Regions from separate parts of the Sporosarcina sp. G11-34 genome, predicted to be linked through region 1. Evidence: riboswitches for the same ligand, from Rfam matches in the RefSeq annotation. Region 1 holds a riboswitch; the other holds the start of a gene.
The links. A riboswitch is a leader RNA that binds a small molecule or an ion and turns the genes downstream of it on or off. The one in region 1 is predicted to bind S-adenosylmethionine.
Positions count from the first base shown of each region.

Region 2: another riboswitch for S-adenosylmethionine. It lies ahead of KSU66_RS02540 (carboxymuconolactone decarboxylase family protein); the one in region 1 lies ahead of ssuE (NADPH-dependent FMN reductase).

Region 1 covers NZ_JAHNZW010000003.1:158,201-165,959, forward strand. Annotated here, with positions in the region: gene gdhA (NADP-specific glutamate dehydrogenase) at 180-1,562, shown strand; gene KSU66_RS04985 (argininosuccinate synthase) at 1,850-3,061, shown strand; SAM riboswitch class I at 3,271-3,375, shown strand; gene ssuE (NADPH-dependent FMN reductase) at 3,468-4,031, shown strand; gene KSU66_RS04995 (histidinol-phosphatase HisJ family protein) at 4,290-5,087, opposite strand; gene hisZ (ATP phosphoribosyltransferase regulatory subunit) at 5,201-6,439, shown strand; gene hisG (ATP phosphoribosyltransferase) at 6,440-7,063, shown strand; gene hisD (histidinol dehydrogenase) at 7,069-7,759, shown strand, end outside.
Region 2 covers NZ_JAHNZW010000002.1:80,295-88,053, forward strand. Annotated here, with positions in the region: gene KSU66_RS02515 (AMP-binding protein) at 1-1,665, shown strand, start outside; gene KSU66_RS02520 (branched-chain amino acid ABC transporter permease) at 1,670-2,554, shown strand; gene KSU66_RS02525 (branched-chain amino acid ABC transporter permease) at 2,559-3,620, shown strand; gene KSU66_RS02530 (ABC transporter substrate-binding protein) at 3,703-4,917, shown strand; gene KSU66_RS02535 (ABC transporter ATP-binding protein) at 5,009-5,800, shown strand; SAM riboswitch class I at 6,103-6,227, shown strand; gene KSU66_RS02540 (carboxymuconolactone decarboxylase family protein) at 6,403-7,071, shown strand; gene KSU66_RS02545 (alpha/beta fold hydrolase) at 7,331-7,759, shown strand, end outside.

The DNA.
Region 1 (7,759 bases):
CACCTTCGTCACAGAGTTGTGAATATATTTTGAAATAGTTCTTTTGGTGTTGTATTTATTCCCTTTTTCGTATAAAATACAAAGACTATACAAAATTATTCTGAAATTTGTGCATACGATTATTCAGAGAGAGTCATAGGATTCTCTTTTTTTATTTTCAAGAGGGGACTGATAGCGAATTGACAAACTTAAATGACGTCACTAAAGACGCGAAAAAATTGGCGAATGATTATGTCCACGAAGTATATGAGCTGATTAAAAAAAGGAACTCGGATGAGACGGAATTTTTGCAAGCAACGAGAGAGATTTTTGATTCGCTTCGACCGGTATTTTCTTTGCATCCCGAATATATATCGAACGGTATACTGGAACGTCTCACCGAACCGGATCGAATTATTACATTTCGTGTGGCATGGGAAGATGACCAAGGAAAAGTACATGTGAACCGGGGATACCGTGTTCAATTTAATAGTGACTTAGGTCCATATAAAGGTGGAATACGATTCCATCCATCCGTGAATACGAGTATTATGAAGTTTCTTGCTTTCGAACAAACATTTAAAAACTCGTTAACGGGTCAACCGATTGGTGGCGGTAAAGGCGGCGCCGATTTTGATCCGAAGGGAAAATCAGAGCGGGAAATTATGCGTTTTGCGCAAAGTTTCATGACTGAGTTAAGTAAATACATCGGTTCGGATGTGGACGTACCTGCTGGCGATATTGGCGTTGGTAGAAGAGAAATTGGTTATATGTTCGGACAATACAATCGTTTAAAAGGCGGTTATGAAGCCGGCGTTTTCACTGGAAAAGATCCGAATCACGGGGGAAGTCTTGGGCGAAAAGAAGCAACGGGCTACGGTACTGTATATTTTGTTGAAGAAATGTTGAAAGAAAAAGGGCTTAGCTTTGCCGGAAGTAAAGTGATTGTTTCTGGTTCGGGAAACGTTTCGACGTATGCGATGGAAAAAGCAATGCAATTAGGTGCAAAGGTAATTGCTTGTAGTGATTCAAGTGGCTATATTTACGATGAAAACGGTATTAATTTAAAAACGATCAAGTATTTAAAAGAAGAAAACAACTTGCGTATACGTGACTATTTAAAGGAGCACCCTGAAGCCGAGTTTAACGAGGATTGTTCAAAAATTTGGTCGATTCCATGTGATATTGCGCTTCCTTGCGCAACTCAAAATGAAATTGACGAAAAAGCGGCTCGCCTTCTTGTTGCTAACTCGGTAAAAGCAATTGGTGAAGGTGCGAATATGCCTTGTACGAAAGAAGCGGTCGTAAGATTTGTTGAAAATGAAGTTTTATTTGCCCCCGCAAAAGCTGCTAATGCTGGCGGTGTAGCGGTGTCAGCTATGGAAATGTCACAAAATAGTATGCGACTTAGTTGGACTGAAGAAGAAGTCGATGAAAAACTCCAACAAATCATGAAAAATATATATATTAGTTGTTTGAATGCTGCTAGGGATTATGGCCGTCCAGGGAATTTAATTATTGGTGCAAACATTGCAGGATTTCTAAAAGTTGCAAACGCAATGGTAGCCCATGGTGTTCGATGAATAATAAGATAAGGTTTTTGCTGATTGCCGGCAAAAACCTTTTTTTATTGTTTCGGCTTCGGCGACCAATCTGTTTTATCACTTCGCCTTATACTCATAGTGCCTTATTTAGGTCGGCAGAAAGAAGCCCTTCTGACAAATTTCGGCGCTTTGTGGATGCCTCTTCAACTGCCCGCTATTTTTTAAAAAAACAAACAAAAGTATTGCAGTTTCCTTTCAATGTGTTATTATAAAAATACTAGTAATTGCATAAATATACACATGGTATTCGGAAGGGGATATTTATTATGACAAACAAAAAAGTAGTATTAGCATATTCAGGTGGTCTAGATACATCAGTAGCGGTTCAATGGCTAACTGATCAGGGGTACGCGGTAGTTGCATGTTGTTTAGACGTTGGTGAAGGGAAAAACTTAAAAGAAATCCAAGAAAAAGCGATCCAAGCTGGAGCGGTTAATAGTTACGTAATAGATGCAAAAGAAGAGTATGCAAATGAGTATGTTTTGCTAGCTTTGCAAGCACATGCCTATTATGAAGATAAATACCCGCTTGTATCAGCACTATCCCGTCCACTTATTTCTAAAAAACTCGTAGAAATTGCTGAAAAAGAAAACGCAACGGCTGTCGCACATGGCTGCACAGGAAAAGGAAACGACCAAGTTCGTTTTGAAGTTGCTATTAAAGCATTGAATCCTTCGCTTGAAGTGATTGCACCTGTACGTGATTGGGCATGGTCTCGTGAAGAAGAAATTGAGTATGCTAAAGAAAAAAAAATACCTATCCCTATTAATCTTGATAGCCCATACTCAATCGACCAAAACCTTTGGGGACGTAGTAATGAGTGTGGAATTCTTGAAGACCCGTGGGCGACACCTCCTGAAGGTGCTTACGGCCTAACAGTTGCAATTGCAGACGCACCGGATACACCAGAAATAATTGAGATAGAATTTAAGAAAGGAGTTCCCGTTAGTGTAGACGGTAAGAAATATAAACTAAGTGAACTCATTCTTCACTTGAACGATATCGCGGGGAAGCACGGCATCGGCAGAATCGACCACGTTGAAAACCGTCTTGTCGGTATTAAATCACGAGAAGTGTATGAATGCCCGGGTGCAATTACTCTTCTTAAAGCACATAAAGAGTTGGAAGATCTGACACTTGTAAAAGACATCGCTCACTTTAAGCCTGTCGTTGCTAAGAAACTAACAGAACTTATTTACGATGGACTTTGGTTCTCACCGCTTAAAAGTGCGTTGGAAGCATTTCTAAAAGACACACAGCAATATGTAAACGGTACAGTCCGCGTAAAACTATTCAAAGGTCACGCAATCGTTGAAGGGAGAAAATCACCAAACTCGCTTTACAATGAAAAACTTGCAACATATACAGCCGAAGATGCATTCGACCAATCAGCAGCAGTCGGTTTCATTAAGCTTTGGGGTTTGCCTACCGAGATTCACAGCATGATCCATAAAGAAAAAGAAGATGCTAAGAACTGAAGGGTCTTTAAGGATATAAAAAAATATCCCGAATCAATGTCATTCTAAAAGTGACTAGATTCGGGGGATTGGTCTTTCTTATTTATTCATATTTACTATTTTCATCTAATGAGTTTGTATAGATGGAATAGAAAACCTATTAATCTAATATGCTTTGATCCTTGACAAAGGTACTGGATGCGTATTATGATTATTCCAACAACTCCATAAAATTATCAAGAGAAGCTAAGGGACTGGCCCGATGAAGCTTCAGCAACCTCTGCATAGCAGGAAGGTGCTAAGTCCAGCAAGAGTAACTTCTTGGAAGATAAGAGTAGTAGCCCATATGTGCTCATCCCTCTTTTCTATCGAAAAGAGGGATTTTTTTATGAAAAAATAGAAGGAAAATAGAGGGGAATGGTAATAAATGAGTAAAATTGTAATTATATCTGGTAGCCCATCAACTACATCGCGAACGGATCTTGTATTAAGATTTGTAGAGTCTTTATTACATAAAAAAGGTTTTTCTGTCGACTATATTTCAGTACCCGATTTGCCACCTGAAGATTTAGTATACGCCCGTTTCGAAAGCCCAGCGATTAAAAAGGTCGTCGAGCTAATAGAAAATGCGGATGGAATTATAATTGGCTCTCCTGTATACAAAGCTTCTTTTACAGGTGTGCTCAAATCGCTACTAGATTTGTTACCAGAAGATGCATTTAGGGATAAGCCTGTATTGCCATTTATGGTCGGCGGTAGCAGTGCTCATTTACTGGCAATCGAATTTTCTTTGAAACCAATCATTAATAATCTAAAAGGAATTTCTACACAAGGGATTTACTTCGTAGATTCGTTGATAGATAAAGAAAATAGTGATAATCCCATTAAAGAAACAGATTGCGAATTGCGATTACAAACACAACTACAGGAATTAATAAATGCGATTGAAACAAAAAAACGTATAACAAAACTAGAGCTAAGCTTGGTTTGATAAATAAATGTATTCATAACACGGAAAGTAGGGGTGCAACCATGACAAAAAAAGAATGTATTTAAATGCATTTGAAATGAATTGTGCGGGGTTCCAGTCACACGGATTGTGGAGACATCCGGAAAATCATCCCGCGAAACAAGTGAAGCGGGTAGCATTAACCCAATAAAAGTAAAAATGAAAAAGCTTGTGCCCAGGAATTTTATATCCAGGTACAAGCTTTCTATCTACTTATAATTATCTATGGGAATCCTTGATTCAGATCAAACTATTTATTGCATGAAACGTCGGTTGTTGTTTATCAAACGTAGCGATATGTTTAAACCCGATGGATTGGAGTAGCTGAAGTGATTCTCTAAATTGAAAGGCTAAATCAGATACTCGATGTGCATCGGATCCGAGCGTAATAATTTCACCGCCGCATTGTTTATAAAGCTTTAAAATATCTTCACTTGGTAACGCGTTTGCCATTCCATAACGGACTCCAGAAGTGTTTAATTCAATTCCTTTTCCATCCGGAATAATGACTTCGAACATTTCGCGTAAAATATCGTGAAAGCTATTCTCACAATCTTTTAACGAATATCGCTTCACAAGATCTACATGACCAAGAACGGAAAACTTTTTATAGTTTTTAACGCAGTATAGCAATTCGTCATAATAGACTTGGTATGCTTCTTCAAGTGTTTTATTCTTAAATAATTCACCGTAATGCAGAGCTTTTTTTTCAGTTGTATGCATAGAACAAATAATAAAATCAAACGAATGATTGTTCATTAGTTCCTCATACTTATGTAAAATATGGGGTTGGACACCAATCTCAATCCCTTTTTTAATACAAATACGTTCTTCGTATTTCATCTGTAATTCTGTTATCTTTTTACTGTAGGCGCCCAAATCTAAGTCGAAAATAATAGAATCATCGGGATATTCATAATCGATATGTTCCGTAAAACAGATTTCCGTTAATCCTTTGTCGATGGCTCCATTAACCATTTCTTCCATTGAAACCGAGCAATCCGCCGAGAAGTCGCTATGCATATGAAAATCAAACATGAAAAATTAGCCCCCTATAGTATTGACATATTACATTTTCAGTATTATAGTACTAAATAACTTCACTCTAGTAAAGTGTTAAAGTAAAAGGTTGAAAGGTGGTTCGTTACTAAGTGTATATTGATTATAAATTGAATGACGAAAATGTCAAAGAATTCGAAAAGCAGGAACGAATTATTAAAACGATTAACAGACGCTTTCTCACATATGGATATAAACGCATTAAAACATCAACATTTGAACAATATGACTTGTATTCAAAAGTAAGAAGTTCCATTAATCAAAATGAAATGATTAAGATAATCGATCGCACGGGAGAAGTATTAGTATTACGGCCTGATGTGACGATTCCAATTACACGAAAATTGGCTGAAGACGTTTTAGACTTATCTACCGAACTACGTTATTTCTACGTACAAGACGTATTTCGCCAACCATTCGATAAACTAAAAGAAATTGAAAGTACGCAAGCGGGTGTTGAATACTTTTGTGAAAGTTCACCTGAGGCAGATGCAGAAGTAATCGCTCTTGCGTGTCATACATTAAGAGATTTAGGATTCGGCGATATAAAAATTGAAATCGGCCATGCAGGATTTTTCAAAGAACTTGTCGAACAAACCCAATTGAACGATATTCAATTAAAACAACTTGAAACGATGATTCAAGCAAAGAACGTTGTAGATATCGAAGCATTTCTTCGTGGGTTATCGATTGAAGACAGTCTAAGAAACGCCATTGAAATGATTCCATTTCTATACGGAAATCCTACAGAAGTCAGTGAAAGAGCGAAAAAAATTGCATTAACGGACAAAATGAATGAAAAACTCAACTACTTGACAAATGTGTATGAAATTTTAAAAGTGTACGGATTAGCAAACAATATTGTTATGGATTTAGGGCTCATTAATCATATGGGGTATTACTCGGACGTCATCTTTCAAGGATTTGTAGAGAAATACGGAAAACCTGTATTAATGGGTGGCAGATATGATCAGTTAGGAAACGAGTTCGGCGCGAATTTGCCAGCGATTGGATTTGCTTGCGAGATTGAGTCGCTTGTAGAAGCTTCGTCAAACCTAGAAGTATCTTCACGTATTCCAATCGATGTAAAAGTACTTTACGATATGTCATGTCTTGGGCAGTCGATTACGATTGCAAATGAATTACGCGAGAGAAATTACAGTGTACTGTCCTTTCCAAAAGGGAAAGAACAAGTGGATTCGCAACAAAGTATTTATAGCATCCGAATCGAGCAAAACGAGCAGACATTTCATTACAAAGGGAAAACGAGTTCTTTTTCAAGTATTAATGAATTGATGAATTTGCTTATAAGGGCTAAGGGAGATGTATGAATGAGTTATTTAACATTAGCAATCGGATCAGGGCGTACAGCGAAAAAAGCGATGGAGTTGCTTGAAAAGGCTGGTATCGTATTCCCCGATTATCATAGCAAAAGTCGAAAGCTAGTCATCTTCGACCAAGAAAATGCCATTAAATTAATCTTCGTCAAAGCTGTAGATTTACCTACATATGTAGAAAAAGGAGCAGCGGACATCGGGATTATTGGAAAAGATACGATTATGGAAGAACAACCTGATGTCTATGAATTATTAGATTTAGGTATTGGAAAATGTAAAGTTGTAGTCGCTGGATTCGGTGAAAGCAATAGTAATAAAAAAATAGTAACTGTTGCTTCAAAATATCCAGCAATTACACAATCCTTTTTTGATGAAAAAGGGGTACGTATCGAAATAATTAAGTTAAATGGCTCGATTGAACTAGCCCCGCTTATTGGCATGTCTGATGTCATTGTCGATATTGTAGAGACAGGTACTACATTGAAACAAAACGGATTAATTATCCTAGACGAAATTGCGGATGTCAGCGCAAGACTAATTGTGAACAAGGCAAGTTATGCGACGAAGACTAATCGAGTTCAACAATTTATTACTGATTTAAAAGCAGTATTGGAGTGATGAAATTGAGAATTTTGACAGCTGAACAATATACTAATGAAGATAAACAATCTAACGAACAAAACAATGAAGAACTAGACCGTACAGTCCTTCAAATAATTGCCGAAGTTCGAAAAAACGGTGACAAAGCACTTATTAAATTTACTGAACAATTTGACGACGTGCGTTTAGAAAATTTAATCGTCACACAAGAAGAGTTCGAAGAAGCCCAGTCACTTGTTACGACTGAATTTATCGAAGCGATTCAAAAAGCGAAACAAAACATCACTGCATTTCATGAAGTGCAAAAAGAACAATCGTGGTTTATAAATGGTGAAAATGGTGTGTTGCTTGGACAGAAAGTGACAGCGTTAAATAGAGTAGGCATCTATGTACCGGGAGGAAAAGCATCATACCCTTCAACGGTCTTAATGAATGCTATTCCAGCGAAAATTGCAGGTGTTTCGAACATCGTCATGACAACTCCGGTACAGTCCGATGGGAAGATTAACCCACATGTACTTGTAGCCGCTGCGGAAGCGGGAGTGGATGTCGTCTATAAAGTAGGTGGAGCCCAAGCAATCGCCGCATTAGCGTATGGCACGGAAACGGTGCGTAAAGTAGTGAAAATTGTTGGTCCGGGCAATGCGTATGTAGCACGTGCGAAAAAATGGGTTTACGGTGAAGTTGCAATTGATATGATTGCCGGACCTAGTG
Region 2 (7,759 bases), on a different contig from region 1:
ATGGCGGCACAGGTTTTAGGCGGGATTTCTGTCGGGGTGTACCAGGAATCGTTGCCGCGTCAGCTTGTTTACTACTTAAATGATTGCCGTGCTCGTGTCGTTATTGTTGAAGACCAAGAGCAAGTCGATAAGTTGCTAGAAATAGAAGAACAGATCCCGCTAGTCGAACACATCATTTACTACGATGGAAAAGGTATGCGTAATTATGATCACCCTAAATTATCGAGATTTGACGATCTTTTAAAAAGCGGTAGTTCACTACTAAAGAACGAGCCTGATTTTTTTCCGAAACAAACTGAGCGTTCGCTCGGGGCCCACGTCGCAATTATTGCCTACAGTGCCGCGACGACTGGAAATCCGAAAGGCGCCATGTTGACACATAGCAATTTAATAGCAGCAGCTGCCAATTTAAATGCGATTGACCCTTCGGAAGAGAAAGACGATTATTTCTCATTTTTACCGCTTGCTTGGATTCATGAACAAGTGCTAAGCATTACGAACCCATTACTAACGGGCATGGTTGTTAACTTTCCTGAAAAGCCCCATACGGTTATGGTCGATTTGAGAGAAATTGGTCCGCAAACGCTTTTGGCGCCTCCAAGGGTTTACCAAACGTTAATGTCGAATTTTACGATTCGAATGGAAGGATCGAGCTGGTTTAAGAAAAAAGTCTATCATGCATTCAAAAAAGTCGGCGATCGGGTGACAAGGGCGAAAATTGACAAACAACCGATTTCTTCTTTCGATAAGTTGATGTATGCGTTTGGTGATTGGATTATGTTTAGCCCAATACGAGATCATTTTGGTTTGGGAAGGGTAAGAAGGGCATACATTGCCGGCGCTGCACTTGAATCCGAAACGTATTACTTTTTCCAAAGCATTGGTGTCAATGTGAAGCAGTCTTACGGAGGGACAGAACTTGCGGGTATCGCGCTCGTTCACCGTGATGAGGATATCAATATAAAAAGCGCGGGCGTACCACTTCCAAATACAGAAGTGAAAATCGGTGAAGACGGACAAATTTTAGTGAAAAACTTGGCGATATTTTCGAAGTATTTACACGAGGAAGATCGGGAGAAAGTTATCGAAGGGTGGATTTCACTAGGTGACTGCGGGCGCATAGATGACAATGGGCATGTATATATTTTAGATCGCAAAGAAGACATTGTTACGGCGTCAACCGGTGAACCTGTCTATCCAAGTATGGTGGAGAACAAATTAAGGGCCAGTCCTTATATTCAAGAAGCAATATGTTTTGGAAAGGATAGTCCTTATCTAACCGCAATTTTGAATATCGACATGAATAATGTCGGGCGATGGGCCGATAAAAAAAGAATTATTTATACGACTTATTCCGAGTTAGCCCGGGATGCGGAAGTGATTGAATTTATTGAAGAAGAAGTCGCGAAATTAATGAGCCAGCTTCCAGAAAAAGCAAGGATCAAGAAGTTCGCTATTCTTCATAAGCAATTCAATGCAAACGATGGGGAATTAACCCGAACGTTAAAAGTTAGAAGAAAGCATATTGAGGATAATTATGAATCGCTTATTGCGGGACTATATTCAGAAGCTGGAAGTGTGAATATTTTAGATGATACGAAAGAGACTCCCGAAGAAATCAATCTACAAATTATAAAACTAGTAATGAAGCAGGAGGTGGCATAAATTCATGACATTTTTCTTTCAAATGCTAATTACAGGAATCGTAGTAGGGAGTATCTACGGACTTGTTGCACTTGGGTTTGTTTTAATCTATAGGGCGAGTGATGCGCTAAACTTAGCGAATGGTGAATTAGTTATTGTAGGTGCGTACATTTGTTTAACGTTAATTACGGCTTATAACATACCGTTTATATTCGCTTTACTAATTACGCTTGTATTCAGCGCAGTTTTAGGACTTGTTATCGAAAGGCTTGTCGTACGGCCCCTCCAAAATGCGCCTGTCATTTCGGTTATCATGGCTACCATTGGGTTGTCCAGTTTGCTAGCCGGTGCGGTGCATATGGTTTGGGGTCACCAGACAAAAAAGTTTCCACAAATATTTCCAGCAACACCAATCAATATTTCAGGAGTCATTATTACACCGGTTTATCTTTGGTCCTTTGTTGTTGTTATTGCACTTCTGATTATCTTTTCACTGTTCTTTAAGTTCTCGAAAATGGGAATTGCAATGCGTGCGGTCGCCGATGATCAGCAAGCTGCGTTGTCGATGGGGATTAGTGTAAAGGCTGTCTATGCGACAACTTGGGCAATTGCTTCTGTCGTCGCTGCTGTTGGGGGAGTTTTACTCGGTAATATAAACGGGGTCAGTCCCGGAATGGCCGCTATTGGACTAACCGTATTGCCTGTCGTTATTCTTGGTGGTTTGGACAGTATACTTGGGGCAATCGTTGGTGGGTTTATCATAGGTATTTTACAAAACATGGCAGGGGGATATTTGGATCCGCTCATTGGTGGAGGGTTAAAAGATGTTGCTCCATTTATTGTCGTTTTGCTTATATTGATGGTTAAACCATATGGCTTATTCGGAAAAGGTGGAATAGAAAGGGTGTAAGTTTGTGCGAAATCCATTTGTGAACGAAAGCGGAAATTATAAAACGAGTTACATTCAAGACATGAAAATGTTTGGATCCGCAGGCGCTAAAATTAGATCAGCAATTTTAATTTTAGTCATTCTATCATTTCCATTTTTTATATCCAATTATGTTATCGGTCTACTAACCTTATGTGCAATTGCCTCGATTGGTGCGATTGGACTTAATATTTTAACAGGTTATACGGGACAAATATCAATAGGTGTGGGGGCCTTTTTAGGTGTAGGTGGTTATACAGCGGCCATATTGACGTCGACAGTAGGCTTAAGTTTTTGGTTGGCGTTGCCACTTGCGGGTCTTGTTACGGCCGTCGTTGGCGGACTATTCGGTATTCCGTCGCTGCGATTGAAAGGGTTGTACTTGGCGATTGCTACACTTGCCGCACAAGTAATCATTCTTTTTGTCATTAGTCGATGGGATAGTTTAACTGGTGGTACGGCTGGTATGGTGCTTAGTCGACCAACCGTTGGAGGTTTTTCACTATCGAGTAATACGAGTTATTTCTACCTTTGTATTATCATTCTTATATTCACAGCAATCTATGCTACAAATCTTATACGGACTCGAACTGGACGCGCGTTTTTGGCGGTACGTGATCGTGATGTAGCAGCACAAATTATGGGGATCAACTTATTTAAATATAAAATCATGGCTTTTGCAATTAGTTCATTTTTTGTTGGAATTGCAGGTGCTCTACTTGCGCATTATACGATGATTGTAAGTCCTGAGCTTTACGGAATGCATGTGTCCATCGAATATTTGGCCATGATATTAATCGGGGGATTGGGCAGTGTACTTGGTTCTATATTAGGAGCGGTCTTTATTACGCTGTTACCTGTAGCGCTAAGTATCGGGGTAGACTCTTTGACATTATTCATGCCCGATTTGTATCAAATCCTTTCTGCATTTAAAGAGTTTGTATTCGGTATTGTAATCATTTTGTTCCTAATCTTTGAGCCGGGTGGACTGGCAAATATGTGGAACAATATGAGGAGCTACTTTAAGTTATGGCCGTTTTCATATTAAATGATTGGAAAATCGAAATCGCTTACAGGAAAATGTATGTTGGTTTCTTTCCACATAAAACTAAGGGGGAAAAATTTTGAAAATGACTAAGAAAAAAATCGTAGGTTTATTCGCAGGATTCATGTTGCTACTAGGGCTTGCTGCTTGTGGTGACGAAGAAAAATCGGATGGCGGCGCTGCAGAAGATGGCGTTCGGACGGTAACAGTTGGTGGGCTTTACGATATTACGGGTGGAACTGGGGATGTAGGAACACCTTATGCTGAAGGTGAACAAGCTTTCTTCAAGCATTTAGAAGCAACAGGTGGTTTTGAAGGAATTGAGATTAAACAAATTGGAGAAGATTATGCCTATGCGATTCCTGAGGCACAAAAGATTTACCAAGCACTGCGTGATAAAAATAAAGCGTCTGCAATACTTGGTTGGGGAACAGGTGATACAGAAGCGCTACGTCAGCAAGTCGCAAACGATAAACTCCCGTATGTATCCGCTTCTTATTCAGAAAACTTGAAGGACTTGAAAGAAAGTCCATATAACTTTCTTGTAGCTGCATCTTATTCGGATCAAGGTCGCGCGATTTTGAAATGGATAAAAGATAATCACGAGGGTGGAGAGCCGACAGTAGCATTGCTTTATAATGATACAGCATTCGGACGTTCACCAATTGAAGATATTAAAGATTATGCCGCTGAAATTGGCATTGACGTTGTGGATGAGCAAGTAATTGACGTTCAAGCAACTGAAGCACAGTCTCAATTGTTAAATATGGAAAAGAAAAACCCGGACTATGCAATTATTCAACAAACATGGGGAGCAACAGCAACGATTTTACGTGACGCAAAAACACTAAATATTGATACACAATTTATTGGTTTAAACTGGGCTTCTGGTGAAGGTGTAATTGACATTGTTGGTGAAGATATTGCGGATGGGTATATGGCAATCCTTTCACATGCATTTCCTTATGAAGACTTCCCAGGAATAGCAGATATAAAAGAGTACTTGGATAAGGAAGGTAAAACGCTTGATGATATTGATCAGAAATTCATCCAAGGATGGTCTGCATCAAAAATTGTCGCAGCGGGTATCGAAGCAGCAAGCAAACTTACAGACGGTGAGATTACGGGAGAACAAATTCGTGCTGGTCTTGAATCACTTAGCGATTATGATATGGGTGGATTGGGCGCAAATGTTAGCTTCAGCGCAGACAACCATGCAGGAACAGAGCAAACACGACTTGGCGTTGTGAAAAACGGTAGGTGGGAGCAGTTAACGGATTACTTCAGCTATAAGGAGTAAGCATACGTAGATACGCTTAAGAATGATCATGGGAGTAGCAGATGATTCATTTGCTACTCTCGCTTATTTCTTTAGAAGAAGGGGGATTTCTATGCTCCACATTAAAAATATTGAAGTCGTGTATTCGCGAAACATTCTTGCGTTAAAAGGAATGTCGCTTCATGTTCCAGAAGGTAAAATTATTGCGTTGCTCGGTAGTAATGGAGCAGGCAAGTCGACAACGTTAAAAGCAATATCGGGCTTGCTTGCAGGTGAAGATGGGCAAATTACGGACGGCACGATTGAGTATGAAGGCCAGAACATTAATAATACGACGCCGGACATTATTGTCAAAAATGGGATCTTCCAAAGTATGGAAGGTAGACGTGTATTTAAAAACTTAACGGTTGAGGAAAACTTAATGGCAGGGGCTTATACACGAAAAGATCGAAAGCATTTAAAAGATGATATTGAAAAGATTTATATTTATTTCCCGAAACTAAAAGCACTTCAACACCGAAAGTCCGGATTTTTATCGGGTGGTGAGCAGCAAATGCTCGCGATTGGTCGAGGAATTATGGCCAAACCGAAGTTATTGTTATTGGATGAACCATCTTTAGGAATTGCGCCTCTCCTTGTTGAAGAAATATTTCAGAACATTAAACAGATTAATAAAGACGAAGGCACATCTATTCTAGTTGTTGAGCAGAACGCGAATGTTGCGTTGGCGATTTCCGATTACGGATATATTATGGAAAATGGTCGAGTTGCGATGCAAGGAGATGTGGATTATCTGTTGTCAAACGAAGAAGTACGCGAACATTATTTAGGTGTTGGAAAAGAAGGCGAGAAAAGCTTTAGGGAAGGTAAATCGTATAAACGACGTCAAAGGGTTGTGTGGTAGAAATAGAAAAAGTAAAACCGCCTCAGAAATGTGGCGGTTTTACTATGTAACATGCGGCACTACTGGGCAATCCCCAGTTGGATTAGGTGTAGTATTATTTTTCCACGTTCCGTCGAAGGGGCCCCTGCACGGGACAGAGAAGTGCCGCGTCTCTGTGACTCTTAGTCTACGCATCTTTGCCAAGAAATATACACTTACGATAAAGTTTTAGAAACTTATTATTAACTAGTCTTACAATTTAGACTTGATATTTAATTCTGTTGTGTTATGATAATCTTAATGCATCCTAATTGAATAGTATTTCCTTATCTAGAGTCGGGGGAGGAACTGGTCCTTAGATCCCGCGGCAACCCTTGTTTAGCTGAACGTTCAACTAAACGAAATGGTGCCAATTCCAGCAAGCTTATTTAAGCTTGAAAGATGAGGGAGAGCTTGATTTATAAAATCAGACCTCTTCCTTATCGGATGAGGTTTTTTATTATTTCAGAATGGATGCCATTCATCATAATATGTATTACGTTTTAAACCAAGTTTTTCAATTGGTTAAGTTAGTGAATTGGTATGGATGAAACAAACAAAAAAACTATATGGGGGAATACAAAATGACTACAACACAAAAAACAGATAGCCTTTATCAAAAATCGAATTTTAACCGAATCGGGGAGCTAGGTAAGCTTGCACCGGAACAGTTTTCATCTTTTATAAACTTTAATAACAAAGCTTTGGCTGAAGGGAAGTTATCTGTAAAACTAAAAGAATTGATCGCAATCGCAGTTGCACATGTGACTGGGTGCCCATATTGCATCGATGTTCATGTAACGGCTAGTAAAAAAGCAGAAGTTACAAAAGAAGAAATCGGAGAAGCGATTTTTGTTGCAACGGCGTTAAAAGCAGGTTCGGCATTTGCACACGGAGTGAATGCATTAAATTCATTCGATGGTCAAAACGATGATGAGCTTTATAAAGCATCTTACTTCAATCGAATTGGCGAATTTTCAAAACTGAATGGCGATGTTTTTAAAGCGTTTATCGACTTCGATCAACAAGCTTTGAAAGCTGGGAAATTGACTGTTAAAGAAAAAGAACTTATCGCAGTCGCAGTCGCACACGCAACAGGTTGCCCGTATTGCATCGATCTTCATACAAAAGCGGCAAAGAAAGCGGGTTCAAGTTTGGAAGAAATCGCAGAATCAATTTTCGTTGCGGTTGCACTAAAAGCAGGAGCAGCATTTGCCCATAGCGTAAATGCACTTGAGGCCTATACGGAGTAATTCATTCGGTGTAACAGATGAATAAATTAAAGCCAACCATATTTGATAATGGTTGGTTTTTTTCTTTTTAAATTGTCATAATTCCGAGCGATACATATACGTTGTTTTTTAAAATTCATGTTATAATAGTTTTGTACGGATAACATTTTATCTGTTTTGAATAATCAGTGGTATTTAGCGATTAAAAGAATAACCACTATTAAAACTCATTTATTAAAAAAATTTACACACCTATATAAAGGAACGGGGAGAATTTTATTTGTTACATTATCAAACGCATGTTTTAGGTCCTGATCATGATTGGGTCGTATTCCTTCACGGACTTGGTGGTAATTCAAACATTTGGTACAAGCAAGTAAAGGAGTTTAAAACCCATTTTAACCTTCTTTTTATAGATTTAAAAGGTCATGGTGGATCGGTGGATCATCGGCCTGAATTACTGGAGTACACAGCGGAAGTACTAACGGAAGATGTCGTTAAAGTATTGGATTTTTTATCGATTGAAAAAGCCCATTTTGCCGGGATTAGTTTAGGGTCCGTTATTTTACACGGTATGCATATTTACGCTCCGCATCGTATTAAGAGTATGATTTTAGGTGGAGCAATTATCCGGTTTACAAGGTTTGCCCGGGTGCTGCTGAAAACAGGTGATTTAATTAAAGGGCTCGTTCCTTATATGTGGCTCTAT